Linked DNA regions of Sphingobium yanoikuyae. Each later gene encodes a partner of the first gene's protein in a complex. Links are inferred from orthologs where the notes say so. Each region holds a gene or a part of one and is shown on either strand. Other genes may lie near its edges.

What was found.
Region 2: the proteins of trxB (region 1) and trxA are in contact, whole or in part, in a crystal structure (PDB 1F6M), measured with the Escherichia coli proteins. The link is inferred for Sphingobium yanoikuyae from one-to-one orthologs.

What each region holds. Positions count from the first base shown.
Region 1 is NZ_CP053021.1:1,122,221-1,129,675, reverse strand. The notes cover bases 2,170-4,914. They hold trxB (thioredoxin-disulfide reductase), read right to left. Parts: upstream 4,151-4,914; coding sequence 3,188-4,150; downstream 2,170-3,187. Other genes in these bases: HH800_RS05950 (alpha/beta hydrolase), read left to right, coding at 4,352-4,914; HH800_RS05960 (acyl carrier protein), read left to right, coding at 2,710-2,997; HH800_RS05965 (GNAT family N-acetyltransferase), read left to right, coding at 2,170-2,682. Also shown: HH800_RS05975 (pyridoxal-dependent decarboxylase, exosortase A system-associated), read right to left, coding at 1-85; HH800_RS05970 (acyl-CoA ligase (AMP-forming), exosortase A system-associated), read right to left, coding at 82-1,629; more of HH800_RS05965, read left to right, coding at 1,678-2,169; more of HH800_RS05950, read left to right, coding at 4,915-5,068; HH800_RS05945 (hypothetical protein), read right to left, coding at 5,081-5,818; HH800_RS05940 (transglutaminase family protein), read right to left, coding at 5,846-6,712; HH800_RS05935 (alpha-E domain-containing protein), read right to left, coding at 6,733-7,455.
Region 2 is NZ_CP053021.1:1,960,323-1,967,996, reverse strand. Bases 1,530-4,493 are described here. They hold trxA (thioredoxin TrxA), read left to right. Parts: upstream 1,530-2,819; coding sequence 2,820-3,167; downstream 3,168-4,493. Other genes in these bases: HH800_RS09815 (inositol monophosphatase family protein), read right to left, coding at 3,848-4,493; HH800_RS09820 (glutathione S-transferase family protein), read right to left, coding at 3,219-3,830; addA (double-strand break repair helicase AddA), read left to right, coding at 1,530-2,787. Outside these bases: more of addA, read left to right, coding at 1-1,529; more of HH800_RS09815, read right to left, coding at 4,494-4,645; bifunctional glutamate N-acetyltransferase/amino-acid acetyltransferase ArgJ, read right to left, coding at 4,658-5,884; HH800_RS09805 (ArnT family glycosyltransferase), read right to left, coding at 5,936-7,417. UniProt on the Escherichia coli protein: Participates in various redox reactions through the reversible oxidation of its active center dithiol to a disulfide and catalyzes dithiol-disulfide exchange reactions.

The sequences.
Region 1 (7,455 bases):
CCAGGCTCGCCGCGCCACAGCCGCCGATCAGCAGCATGCCTTCTTCCTCGGCGAACCAGGCGGGAATGGGGCCCATGGGCTTCATGACGCATACTCCTTGGCCAGCGCGACTCGATCGATCTTGCCATTGGGGTTACGCGGGAACTGTGCAAGCACTAGCGTCTCGCGCGGCTGCATGAAATTGGGCAGTTCGGCCTTCAGATGGGCGGCAACCGCCGCGGATATATCGGGATCGGCGGCGCGCAGCAGCAGCAGCACCGCCTGCCCCAGCCGCTCATCCCTGACGCCAAGAGCGACAGCCTCCGCCACGCCGGGAACGGCGACTGCCGCCTCCTCGACCTCGGTCGGGCTGATGCGATTGCCGGCCGACTTGATCATCGCATCGTCGCGGCCGACGAAATAGAGCAGCCCATCCGCGTCGCGGCGGACGGTGTCGCCGGACCATACGGCCGTGCCGCCATGGCGAGAGGCGGATGGCGCCGGCTTGAAGCGCTCGGCGGTGCGCGCCGCATCCTGCCAATAGCCCTGCGCCACCAGCGGGCCGGCATGGACCAGTTCACCCGGCTCGTCATCCTCGGCCAGCGTGCCGTCGGGGCGGACCACCAATATCTCGGCAAAGGGAATGGCCGAGCCCATCGAATCCGGGTGACTGTCGACCAGCGCCGGCAACAGATAGGTGGAGCGGAAGGCTTCGGTCAGGCCATACATGGGATAGAGATCGGCCTGCGGGAACAGCGCACGCAGCCGCGCGACCAGCGGCCGGGTCAGTGCCCCGCCGCTATTGGTCAGGCGACGGAGCTTGGCCGCGATCTCCGCCGGCCAGTCAAGTTCGGTGAGTTGCACCCAGAGCGGCGGCACCCCGGCCAGGGTGGTGATGTCCCAGCGATCGACCGCCTTCACCACGTCGCGCGGGGTCAGATAGTCGAGCGGATAGGCGCAGCCGCCCGCATACCAGGTGGAAAGCAGCTGGTTCTGGCCATAGTCGAAGCTGAAGGGCAGCACACACAGCGTCCGGTCCTCCGGTGCCAGCCCCAGATAACGGGCCACCGACACCGCGCCGAGCCAGAGATTGGCGTGGCTGAGCATCACCCCCTTGGGCCGGCCGGTCGATCCGCTGGTGTAGAGGATGGCGGCCAGAGCATCGGGCGCGGCATCGGACGGCGGCAACGCCGCGCCGCCGCTCATCCCCGCCGCCGCATCATCCTCGCGATGGAGATGGCAGCCAGCCGGGACATCGCCAGGTGCCAGCGTCGACAGGCGGCTGGCCGTGCCGATCAGCAGCGCCGCGCCGCTATCGGCCAGGATATGGGCGACCTGCGCATGTTTGAGCAGCGGATTGATGGGGACATGGACAAGCCCCGCGCGCGGCGCGGCGAGCGGCATCAGCGCCGCGACCGGCCCCTTGGCGACCCAGCTCGCCACCCGCGCGCCGGGCGCGAGGCCAAAGCCCGCCAGCCATCCGGCGAGGCGACCAAGCGCCTGTTCCAGTTCGGCATAGTCCTGCGCGCCCGATCGCCCTGCGAGCGCCGGCCGTTCCGGATCGCCACGCAGCAGCAGATGGTCTATCGGCTGCACATCGGCATCGTCGATTGGCGCCTTGGAAGCCAACAGGGGGTCGCTTAACGTCATGTCCAGAATTAGGTCCTAAGGGCAGCTAAGGTGCCGGGAGATAATAGGTTGCTGGTCCCAAGGGAATATCGGACGCTGTCGGAAGTGCGGTCGGCGATCGGCGGCCGGATGGACCGCGCCCATATCGACAGCCTGTTCGACCGGCTGGACTGGTTTGAAACATTGCACCCCCTTTGCCTTGGCGACACCCCGCTCAGGGTGTTCCAACAGACAGAGGACGCCTGCGAGGCCTGGTTGTTCCTTCTCGCGCCCTCGGCTCGTCGCCTAACTGCCCTTGCCAATTGGTATAGTTTCGCCTGGAGCCCGATTTTCCTGGGGGCGCCGGACGCGCGGCAACAGGCCCGGCTGCTGGAAAATATCGCCCGCCATCTGCTGCGCGAACAGGCGCAGATCAACCTCTATCCGCTTGCCCTGCCCGGCCCGCTGATCGGTGCCTTTCGCCGCGCCGGCTGGTTCGCGGTGCAGCGGCCGATGGGCGGCCGATATCTGCTGCATGTCGATGGCCGGGATTTCGCCAGCTATTGGGCGCAGCGCCCCGGCCGGCTGCGCAACCAGGTGCGGCGCAAGGCCCGGCAGGGCCGTTACGACCTCAGCATCCACGACACGCTGACCGATGCGCTGTGGCAGGATTATGTCGATGTGCAGGCGCATAGCTGGAAGGCACCCGAGCCTGGCCTCAACTTCCTGCGCGCCATGGCCCAGCGGGAAAGCGATGCCGGCACCTTGCGGCTGGGCTTTGCCCGGCTGGACGGCCGCGCCGTGGCGACCCAATTATGGACGGTGGAACATGGCACGGCGCTGATCCACAAGCTGGCCCATGACAGCGCCCAGGACGAAGGATCGCCCGGCACCTTGCTGAGCCATGCGATGTTCGCCCATGCCATCGACCAGGACCGGGTCGCGACGATCGATTATGGCACCGGTGACAATGACTATAAGCGCGAGTGGATGGACGAACGCATTCCACTCCATCAGATCGACCTGTTCAATCCGCGCCGCGCATCGAGCTGGATTCCCGCCGCGCGAACCTGCATTTCCGCGCTTGTCGGATAGGCGGCGAGCCATTAGATAGCCGCCATCATGCGGGCGCAAACCACTCAGCCGGTCGACCGGACAGACGATATCGAAACCCTGGTGCGGGCGCTGCTGCGCGACGTGCTGAGCCTGTCGCAGGAGCGGGCCGATGCGTTCGAGGCCGACACGCCGCTGTTCGGCGCCCTGCCCGAGCTGGACTCGATGGCCGTCGCCGGCCTGCTCACCGAAATGGAAGATAGCTTCGACATCCTGATCGAGGATGAGGATATCGACGGCGACACGTTCGAGACCTTCGGCACGCTGGTCGCGTTCCTGCGCGCCAAGCTGGGCTGAAAGCCGCCCTTTCCCAAAAAAGTTTGGGCTGAGCCGTTTCCGGCCCAGCCTTTTTTAGAGTCCGTTTAAAAAAGCCGGTTCCAGCCCGCTCCCCCGCCCAACCACCCGATCCAGTGTCATCCCATTGGGCGGGGGAGCGGGCTGGAACCGTACTGAAAAATCGCCCTTTCGCGATTTTTCAAACAGACTCTTACGCTTCGACCAACTGCTCGAAATCGGCTTCGGCCAGGAAGCGTTCGACGTCGAGGGCGGCCATGCAGCCCATGCCGGCTGCGGTTACCGCCTGGCGGTAGATCTTGTCGGTCACGTCGCCGGCCGCGAACACGCCGGGAATGGCGGTGTGGGTCGTGCCCTTCTCCACCACGATATAGCCTTCGTCGAGCGGCAGCTTGCCGTCGAACAATTCGGTCGCGGGGTGATGGCCGATCGCGACGAAGCCGCCATCGGTCGGCACGTGCGACTTCTCGCCGGTGACGGTGTCGATCAGATCGACGCCGACCAGGCCTTCGGGCGTGCCGCCACCGACGAACTTGTCGACCGCCTTGTTCCACAGCACCTTGATGTTGGGATGGGCATGCAAGCGCTGCTGCAGGATCTTTTCCGCGCGCAGCGAGTCGCGGCGGTGGATCAGGGTCACGTCATGGCTGTGGTTGGTAAGGTAGAGCGCCTCCTCGACCGCGGTGTTGCCGCCGCCGATGACCACGACCTTCTTGCCGCGATAGAAGAAGCCGTCGCAGGTGGCGCAGGCGCTGACGCCCTTGCCCTGCAGATGCTCCTCGCCCTCGACGCCCAGCCACTTGGCCTGAGCACCGGTGCAGATGACCAGCGTGTCGGCAACATAGAGGGTGCCGCTGTCCCCCTTCAGCTTGAAGGGACGTTCGCTGAGGTCGACGTCTACGATCTGGTCGTACATCATCTGCGCGCCGACATGTTCGGCCTGGGCCTGCATCTGCTCCATCAGCCAGGGGCCCTGGATCACATCCTTGAAGCCCGGATAATTTTCGACGTCGGTGGTGATGGTCAGCTGGCCGCCCGGCTGCATGCCCTGCACCACGATCGGCGCCAGCCCCGCGCGCGCACCATAGATGGCGGCGGACAGGCCGGCCGGGCCGGAACCGAGAATGAGCATGCGGGTGGAGTGGGTGGCGGTCATCGATAATTCCAGCTGCGATTCGTGTGGCCGCCAGAGATAGGCCCTGCCAGCCCCCGCGCAAGCAGGAGTTGGGCAGGAGATTTGCTTGGGATGGCCAAAGCTTGAGCCGCAGCATCGCCGAGGCGTTGCACAAGCCGCGTTGCCTTATGATCCACGATATATCACAAATGGCGGATCGATAGATAATGGGAGAGACGGAGCATGGCGACATTCTTGCTGGTGCATGGCGGGGGACATGGCGGCTGGTGCTATCAGAAGGTCGCGCGGCGGCTGCGCGCGGCGGGGCATGAGGTCCATTGCCCGACGCTGAGCGGCCTTGGCGAGCGCGCCCATCTGCTGAACCCCGACATCGATCTCGACACGCATATCCAGGATGTGGTGGCGCTGATGACGTTCGAGGGGCTGGAGGATGTCATCCTGGTCGGGCACAGCTATGGCGGGATGGTGATCACCGGCGTCGCCGATCGCGCGGCCGCGCGCATCCGCGAACTGGTCTATCTGGATGCCGCCCATCCCAGGGACGGGGAATCGCTGGAAATAGTGGCACCGGCGCAGATGGAGCCGACCCGTGCCATGGGCCGCACCGTCGACGGGATCGAACTGGTGATGTGGCCCTTCCCCGGCATGGCGGGCTTCTTCGGCATCACTGACCCGGCGGACGTCGCCTGGACTGAGGCGCGGCTGACGCCGCATCCGTGGAAATGCTTCGGCCAGCCGCTGCGGCTGGAAAATGGCGACGCCGCCTTTCGCCTGCCGCGCACCAATATCAATTGCACCCATGCGTTGCAGAACAGCCCGGACGCGACTCGCGCCCGCCAACTGGAAGGCCATCGCAATTTCGAGATCGATACCGGCCATGACCTGATGATCACCGAACCGGAAGCGGTCGCCAACATGCTGCTGGAGGTGGCGGGATAAAGCCCCCCTCGCTTAATCCAGGACGTTGGGCAGATCCTCGAACCCCTTGCGCAGGGCGGCGGACCAGCCCTGCGAGATCATGGCGAATTCCTCATTGTCCGCCTCGATCCGGGTGCGAACGCGGAAGTCGAACGTGTCGGTCTCGATCACGGTGAGGTCGAGCGGCATGCCGACCGACAGGTTGGAGCGCAGGGTCGAATCCATCGACACCAGCACTGCCTTGGTCGCGTCCTCCAGGCTCGTCTCGCGCTGGATGATGCGGTCGAGGATCGGCTTGCCATATTTATGCTCGCCTATCTGGAAGAAGGGCGTGTCCTCGGTCGCCTCGATGAAATTGCCGGCCGAATAGATGAGATAGAGGCGCGGCTTGCCGCCCTTGCGCTGGCCCGCGATCATGATCGAGGCGCTGGCGGCCGATCCGTCCATGGCGATGCTCTCGCGATAGCGGCCCTGCATGGTGCGCATCGCGTCACCCACCAGTTGCGCCGCGCGGTGCATCGTGTCGCAATTGAGGATGGTTTCGACCTCCGGGTCGCTCTCCGCCTCGCGGATCGCGCGCGACAGCATCGTCTTCACACCCTGGGTGATCGACAGATTGCCCGAACAGAGCAAGGTGATCGCCCGCTCACCCTCGACATGATAGGTGAAGCTTTTCCGGAAGCGGGCAATATTGTCCATGCCCGCATTGGTCCGGGTGTCCGACAGCATGACCAGCCCCTGGTCCACGCGTACCGCCACACAATAGGTCATCGCCCCGAAGTCCTGCTTATCTCTACCCTAGGAGCGGGGCGTGGGCGTGCTCTGCTGTTGCTGGCGTTGCAATTGCCGTTCCTCGACTCCGTCTTCCGCCTGCGCGATCCGGACATCGGCGTCAATGCTGATATCGCCCGCGACCGTAACGGAGCCCCGTATCGGAGCAGCTTCGTCGGCATCCAGGCCACTGGCCAGGCGCAGATAGCGTTCGGTGACGCAGACGCGATTGGACGGATCGAAGCCGACCCAGCCCAGCCCCGGCACCAGCCCTTCGGCCCAGCCATGGGTTTCGTGCAGCAGATCGCCCTCGGCCGCGAGCAGATAGCCCGAGACATAGCGGGCCGGCACCCCCAGCAGGCGCGCGCCGGCAAGGAATATCTGGGCATGATCCTGGCACACGCCAGCACCCAGCGCGAAGGCCTGCGCCGCGGTCGTGTCGGCACCGGTCACGCCCGATCGATACTGGACGGCATCGCTGATCGCGGCCGACAGGGCATGGAGTTGCGCGAGCGGGCCGTCGCCCTCGGGAAGAGCCGCGACCATGGCGCGGATCGCATCGGACGCTCTGGTCAGCGCCGTGTCGCGCAGGAAATAGCGGACATCGACCCGGCATTGCGGCAGGCCGCCAATGCCATGGGTCTCGCGCGTCTCGACCAGCCCCTCGGCAACGATCACCGCCTCGTTCAGGCTATCATGGCGGACCCACACCGCCTCCATCTCGCCATAGCTATTGGGACGGAAATTGGTCAGCGCCTCGCCATTGATGCTGACCTGCCAGTCATGGACCTTCTGGCCCGGCGTATCGACCGGCACCAGCTTCAGCCGCATCGCGACGCGGCCGGCGGAGGCGGGATATCCATAGACGGTCTGGTGACGGACGAGCAATTTCATGGCGCGCTTCCCCTCCCCCTTCAGCCGAAATGATAGGTTTCGGCGATTTCGACGCCGAGCCGGTTGCTCATCATCAGGCTGTACTGCACCGTTTCATGCAGGCCGCGACGGAAAATCTCGCCGGCGTCCAGTTCCTCCAATTCGCTCACCAGCTGCTTCACCGTGTCATGACAGGTGCCGCGCGCATTGTGCCAGCCGGCCAGCCGATTGAGCCGATAGGCGAGCTGATCGCAGCAATAGGCGACGCTGCGCGGAAACAGCCGGTTGAGCATCAGGAAGTCGGTGATCTGCCAGGGCGTATAGGTGCCGCCATAGACATGATGATAGGCGCGCGCGCCCGACAGCGCATAGAGCACCGATGTCCATTGATAATGGTCGCGATTGCCGCCGATCACCTCGGTTTCGGGCAGCAGCACATAATATTTCACATCGAGCAGCCGCAGCGTCATCTGCGCCCGTTCGAGCGCCGACCCGCAGCGCAGGAAGTCATGGCCTTCATTGCGCAGCTGGCCCGAATGGGCCGCGCCGCGGAAGGTCATGACACGGGTCTTCACCCAGTCGATCAGCGCGGGCAGCTGCGCCTTGGCCTCGGCCACGTCATAGCTGTCGAGCTTGCGCCAGCCGTCGTTGAGCGCCTCCCACATGTCCTGGGTCAGCATGGTGCGCGCCGACTTGGCATTGGCGCGGGCCTTGAGCAGGCAGGAACGGATCGAGCTGGGATTGTCGGCGTCCAGCATCAGGAA
Region 2 (7,674 bases), 840 kb from region 1 along the record:
CGCCTTTCCGCGCTGGCAGAGCTACCCGGCGATATCGGTCCCTGGCTGGCGCGCGAACTGGGCCTGCCCGAAGGCGATATCGACGCCTGGCTGGCGGACCAGTGCAGCGACGACATGTTCGACATCCGCAGCCTTGCCTGGGTGGCGCAGGCCAATGCGGACTGGGGCACGGGGCGGGCGCTGGAGCGCTGCGACCGGATCGCCGCTTGGCGCGGCCGCGATCCCGCCGCGCGTGCCGAGACCCTGACCGACCTGCACAGCGCCTGGGCCAAGGCGGATGGCGACCTCATCTCCGCCAAGGGCTGGGTGCCACCGATCGACGGCTATGGCGAAGCGACCGCGCGCCTCCATGCCCGTTGCGCCGAACTGATCGGCGTCAAGCTGCAGGCCGATTATGCCGCGTTGCTGGCCCGCGCGCTACATGCCGGGCGCGCCTATGCCCGCGCCTATGACGAAGCCAAGCGGCTCGCCGGTGCGGTCGATTTCGACGACCTGATCGCGCGCACGGCGTCCCTGCTCCAGAAGGAGGGGATCGCCGAATGGATACGCTACAAGCTGGACCAGCGGATCGATCACATCCTGGTCGACGAAGCGCAGGACACCAACGTCCATCAATGGGCGATCGTCGGCGCGCTGGCGGCCGAGTTTTTTGCGGGGGACGGTGCCAAGGCCGACAAGGTCCGCACCATCTTCACCGTGGGCGATTTCAAGCAGGCGATCTTCGGTTTCCAGGGCACCAGCCCGCAGGCCTTCGCCGCCGCGCAGATGGTGTTCGCCCGCCATGCCGACATGGCCGGCCATGCCTTCCACGACCTGTCGCTCGACCGCAGTTTCCGCTCGACCCCGCCGGTGCTGGATCTGGTCGACCGGACGATCGCCACCTTGCGGGCGCAATCGCTGGGCCTGTCCGACGGCGAGGTGCGCCATATCAGCGCCAATCGCCATCCGGGCGAGGTGCTACTGTGGAAGCCGACGATCGCGGGCCTGGCCGACGAGGTCGAGGGCGAGGAGGATTGGGTCGCCGATCAGGAACGGGAATTGGCCGGCAAGATCGCGCGGCAGATCCGGCTATGGATCGACGACAAGATGATGCTGGAGGCGCGGGGGCGCCCGGTCCGCCCCGGCGACATCATGATCCTGGTCCGCCGCCGCAGCGAGCTGGCGCGGCTGATCGTCGCGCGGCTTTACGAGGAAAAGGTCGCGGTGGCCGGGATCGACCGCCTGCGCCTCAACGCGCCACTGGCGGTCCGCGACCTGCTGGCAGCGCTGCGCTTTGCCACGCAGCCCGACGATGACCTGAACCTCGCCGCCCTGCTGGTGTCGCCGCTGATCGGCTGGACCCAGGACGAACTGATGGAGCGGGCCATCGGGCGCAAGGGTGGCCTGTGGCGCCATCTCCTCCAGCGGCTGGACGACGCGCAATTGCTGCCGCTGCGCCAATTGCTGGGGCAGGCGGACTTCACCACCCCCTATCGCTATCTGGAGGCGATCCTGTCCGGCCCGATGGACGGCCGTCGCCGGCTGATCGAGCGGCTGGGGGCGGAAGCGGCCGACCCGATCGAGGAATTGCTGAACGCCGCGCTCGACTTCGAGGCGGACGATCATCCCTCGCTCCAGCGCTTCATCGACTGGTTCGATCGCGGCGAAGTCGAAATCGTCCGCGACGCGGCGGCGCAGGGCGATGCGCTGCGGTTGCTGACCGTGCATGGCGCCAAGGGATTGCAGGCGCCGATCGTCATTCTCGCCGATGCCTGTCTCGATCCCGATGCAGGTAACCGCATGGATTCGCTCGAATGGAACGGGCTGCCGATCCTGGCCCCGCGCAAGGGCGAACGGATCGGGCCGATCGGCGAGGTCGTGGCCGATGCCGCCGCGATCGAGCGGGAGGAACATTGGCGCCTTCTCTATGTCGCCCTGACCCGTGCCGAGGAGAAACTGATCGTCGCCGGCTCGCTGGGGCCAAGAGCCAAGGGCGAGGTCAAGCCGCAAAGCTGGTATGGCGCGGTCGATGCGGCGATGGTCGACATGGGCTGCGACTGGGAAGCCGATCCGCTCTGGGGTGCCCGCCGCCGCTGGCGCGGCACCGAAGTGCTGACGCCCAAGGCCGCGCAGCCCGAAAGCGCCGAAGACAAGCCCGTGGTGGTCGAGCCGGACTGGTTGCGCGCGCAGGCGCCGGCGGAACAGCGTCCACCCCGGCCGCTCGCCCCCTCCGCGCCGGTCGAGGATGACGTGCCCAATCCGCCGCCGACGGCCGCGATGCGCCAGGCGGCCGAGCGCGGACGCTGGCTCCATGCTTTGTTCCAGCGACTGCCGGACCTGTCCGCCGAGCGACGGCGCGAGGGCGCCGAGCGCTGGCTGGAACAGCAGGGGGCAGGGGATGCCACTCTGCGCCGGGATGTGATCGATCATGCACTGCGGGTGATCGAGGATCCGCATTTCGCCGCCCTGTTCGCGCCGGGTGCGCTGGCCGAAGCGCCGATCGCCGCGGTCGTGGGCGAAGCGGTGATTGCCGGCACGGTTGACCGGCTGCGGGTCGAGGCGGACCGGGTCCAACTGGTCGATTTCAAGACCGGACGGATGACGCCGCGCGATGCGGAGGAGGTGCCGGTCGCCCATGTCCGGCAGATGGCGGCCTATGTCGCGGCGCTGGAAGTGATCTTCCCCGGCCGCAGGGTGGAGGCGGCTTTGCTCTATACCAGCGCAGCGAGGCTCATCCCGTTACCGGCGGCGCAATTGGCGCCCTACAAGCCGGGCTTTTCGCCCACGCAGCAATATTTGCTGCTGTGACCCGTTGAGCCACGGGCGCAGCCATCCTAGATATCGACCAACTTAAGGAGTTTGCAGTTATGGCCACCAAGGCAGTTACCGATGTCAGCTTCAAGCAGGACGTGATCGACGCCGACAAGCCCGTGCTTGTCGACTTCTGGGCCGAATGGTGCGGCCCGTGCAAGATGATCGGCCCGGCTCTGGAAGAGATTAGCGAGGAACTGGCCGACAAGGTCACGATCGCCAAGATCAACATCGACGAAAATCCCGATGCGCCGGGCCAGTATGGCGTGCGCGGCATCCCGACGATGATCCTGTTCAAGAATGGCGAAGTCGCCGCGACCAAGGTCGGCGCCGCGCCCAAGAGCGCGCTCAAGGGCTGGATCGAAAGCGTCCTCTAAGTCGCTGGTAAATCTAAAATGGGACGGCAGCCCGGCTGCCGTCCCATTTTATTAGCTGAGCGGGATCATCACCAGTTCGGCATAGGCCGGCCTCTCGCGCAGCCGGTCATACCAGGCGCGCAGATGCGGCAGGTTGGGCCGCGCCATGTCGAGCGTGAAATAGGTATGGGCGTAGACGCCCATCGGCACATCTGCGACACCGAAATTGACACCCGAAAGCCATTCTTGATCCGCCAGCGCCCGGTCGAGGATCGCCATCGCCGCGCCGGACGCCTGCGCCGACTTCTCGATGACCTGTAAATTTCGCTGTCCATCTTGGCGTCGCACCAACTGGATGAAGGCGTCGCGCTGGGCGTCAGCAAAGCTGAATTGCCAGTCCATCCATTTGTCGCCCTGCGCCCGCGGCGCCGGGTCGGCAGGATAGATCTCCTCCGGCGCATAGCGATGGGCGAGATAGCGCAGGATCGCGTTCGACTCCCACAGTATGACATCGCCATCTTCGATCGTCGGGATCAGCCGGTTGGGGTTCATCGCCAGATAGGCGTCGGACATGCCATGTTCCATGCCGACATCATGGCGGACGAAGGGCAGGTCGATTTCCTGCGCGAACCAGGCGACCTTCTTCACATTATGCGAATTGAGGCGGCCCCAGATCGTCAGCATGCTCGGTCTTCCTTCGGTCAGGCGTAATAGGTCTTGGCCGCCAGATCCCACAGGCGCGGCGAGGATGCGCCCATCAGGCCCCGACGCTGTTCACCGACCCGATAGGCGCTGCCGTCGAGCCGCTGGCAGCAGCCCCCTGCCTCATTGACGAACAGGGTGCCGGCCGCATGGTCCCAGGGCAGCACGCGCGCGAAGATCGACACGTCATTCTGGCCCAGCACCAGCCGGGGATATTGCTCGGCGGCGCAGCGGGGAATGTCCACCATGGTGAAAATGGCCTGCGACTTGCGCTCCATTTCGGCCCGTTCCTCCGCCTCCATGAAGATGGTGGAAATGGCAGCGATCGGCAGGTCGCCGCTACTTTCCTTCGCCATGATCCGTTCGCCGTCGACATGGCTGCCGCCGCCCAGGGTCGCATGGCACAACCGCCCGGTCAGCGGATCGAGGATCCAGCCGGCCAGAGTGGCGCCATTGTCGGCCAGCGCGATCATGATGCCGAAGGGCGGTTTGCCCGACGCGAAATTGCCCGTGCCGTCGATCGGATCGATAATCCAGTTGAGGCCGTCGCCGGCGCGGTCGAGGATTGATGGGTCGGCCGCGCAGGCCTCTTCGCCGATAACGCCGGCTTCGGGCAGGATCGAGGCCAGCCCTTCGGCCAGCCGGATTTCGCTTTCCTTGTCGGCGATGGTGACGAAGTCGTTCGCCGCCTTCTCGCTAATCTCTTCCGCTGCCAGATTCTGGTAGCGGGGCATGACGATGTCGCGCCCCACCTGCCGCATCAGCGCGACGACGGGATCATGCAGTTCCACCATCATGAGCCGGCCCCCTTAGCTGCGATAGTCCGCGTTGATCGAGATATAGCCGTGGGTCAGGTCGCAGGTCCACACCGTGGCGCGGCCTTCGCCCAGGCCGATATCGACGCCGATGACGATATCCTGGCCCTTGAGATGGGCGGCCACCGGCGCCTCGTCATAGCCGTCGAGTGCCAGGCCGCCAGCCGCCACCTGGGTCGTGCCGAAACGGATGGCGAGCTTGTCGCGCTCGGCTGGCTCGCCCGCCTTGCCGACGGCCATGACGACGCGACCCCAATTGGCGTCCTCGCCGGCGATCGCGGTCTTCACCAGCGGCGAATTGGCGATCGAAAGGGCAATGCGATGGGCGCTGGCGTCGCTTTCCGCGCCCTCGACCGTGATTTCGATGAACTTGCTGGCACCTTCGCCGTCGCGCACGACCAGATGGGCGAGTTGGCGGCAGAGGTCGGAGAGCGCGGCGGCGAAGGCGTCGGCGCCGGCATCTTCCATCGACGCGAGCGGGGCATTGCCGGCCTTGCCGGTGGCGAAGGCCAGCACCGTGTCGCTGGTCGAGGTGTCGCTGTCGACCGTGATGCAGGAGAATGTCCGCTTGTTGGCAGCCGACAGCATCTGCTGCAGCAGCACCGGATCGATCGCGGCGTCGGTAAAGATATAGCCGAGCATCGTCGCCATGTCGGGCGCGATCATGCCTGACCCCTTGATGATGCCGACCAGATCGACGCGGGTGTCGCCGATCATCGCCGAGACATGGGCACCCTTGGCATAGGTGTCGGTCGTGCCGATGGTGTTTGCCGCATCCTCCCAGCCGCAGGGCGCGGCGGTGAAGGCCGCTTCCAGGCCCGCCTCGGCCTTGTCGATCGGCAGCGGCACGCCGATCACGCCGGTCGAAGAGACGAAGACATTGGAGGGCTGGCACGAAAGGTGATTGGCCACCTTGGCCGCGATCGCCTCGACAGCGGCGCGGCCGCGATGGCCGGTGAAGGCGTTTGCGTTGCCGGCATTGACGACGACGGCGCGGGCCTGGCCCATCGGGATGGCGTCGCGGCACCATTCGACCTCTGGCGAGGGGCATTTGCTCTGCGTCGTCACGCCGGCGACCGCCGTACCCGCGTCCAGCTCGACATAGGTGAGGTCGCACCGGTCCCAATTCTTGTATCGCGCCTTTGCGACACGCAATGTCACGCCAGCAATGGCGGGCAGGGCGGGGAAGGCGGTGGGGGCGAGGGGGGAGCGGTCGGTCATGGGGCGCGGCATGAGCGAAATCCCCCCTTGCGTCAATGGCCCGATCGGGCGCTAGTCCCGCAGATAGAGGCGCCCGACGCCATCGGGCATCGGGACCATGCGATAGCCATGGCGGCGGGCGTAATTGTCCAGACCGTCGTCAGGGCGCAGCGGCAATTTGCGCGTGCCATTTTCATAGCCGGTAAGGATCGCTACCGGCATGGCGCGATCCAGGTCCGGCAGGGTGGCAGGCGTCAGCGCATGGAGCCGGCGGGCCTGCTCGGGGCGGAGCGTCCAGCCGGTGCGATAGACGAACGGGCCGGTTGCCAGGCGCAGATCGAGCGCCAGGCCGCTGTCGATCGCGAGATGCGGCGAGAGGGTGAGGATATCGGCGGCGCCCGCAGCGCGCACCGTCCTGCCCAGCCAATGGGCATTGGCCTGCGCGGCGAGCAGCGGCGATCCGGTACGGGCGGCCGTCACCAGATCCCGGATCGAGGGAATGAGACCGGGGATCGTTGCCAGGCAGAGCAGCGCCAGCATGGCCTTTCGCCGCAGCGGCCGCCAGTGACGGGCGTCGTCGAGCAGATAGCCGAGGGCGAGGGCAAGCGGCGGCAGCAACGGCATCAGATATTGCAATTGCGTCGGGGTCGGCAGCGCGGCGCCGATCAGGGCGCCGGCGGTCATCCATATCGCCAGCCGGCGCCCGGATGAGCGCATGCGGCCACGGGTCGCGATCCAGTTGGCGATGAGCAGCAGCAAGGCGACGAGCGCTGGGCCCTTCCAGAGATATTTGAGAAGGTCGCGCAGCTTTTCCGTCGTCGCCAGTTCCTGCGCTGCGCCGTTGGCGGCATACCAGGCGTGGGGCGCGGTCATGCCATAGATCAGGACGCCGTACAGAAAGCTGTCGCGCCCTGATATCCAGGCGATGGCCATGGGCGCCATGCCCAGCAGCGCGCCGAGTGCCAGGAACAGGGCGGCGCGAATAGCGTGCCGGCCGCCGCTGGCGATGACGAACAGGCCGACGGTCGCGCCGAGCGGGGCGAAATTGAGCTTTGTCGCGATGGCAAGGCCGTAGAGGATCCCGGCTCCAAGCCAGTGGCGGTCCGAGCGATGACGCAGGCCAAGCAAGGTCAGCAGCATTGCGGCGGAGGCCAGCAGGGTCGCCAGCATATCGTTGCGGACCACGGAGCCGCTGAACTGGAACGCGGCTGTTGCCGCCATCAGTAGCATGGCCAGGGTAGCGCTGGAGCGCGATATGCCTGCCGCACGCTGGGCCGCCCAGATGAGCGCAAGCGTCGCGAGCGCCATGACGGCGGTGGCAAGGCGCATCGCCAGTACCATATGGCCCGATGCGATCAGGCTCAGCGGTGCCAGCCCCCAGGCGTGCAGCGGCGGCTGAAGATAGAGAAAATCGCGAAACATGACCGCATGCCCGCTGAAATAGGCACCGGCGACATATTGGCTTTCGTCATGATCGAAGGGCGCCGCAATCGCGGCGATCAGGAACCAGCCGATCAATGCGCTGACCAGCAGCGCCGCCAGAGGCAGGCGCAATCGGCGCGACGGCGCCATGGAAATGGAACGATACACCCTGTTTGCGACCCTTGTTGTCGTGGCGCTCTTGCGGCGGCGTGCGCCCAAACGCAAAATATTTTCGGCGGCGCGTCGCGCCTGCAGGACGGCGCGGCCGCGGCAAAACCGCATCGGACAAAGCCGTTACAGCCGTGCGACAGTCCGTCGCATTGATTGACTATCGGCTGTGCCGTGCCTAAATCGCGGCGCATATCTGCCCATGTGTCCGTTGGACCCAT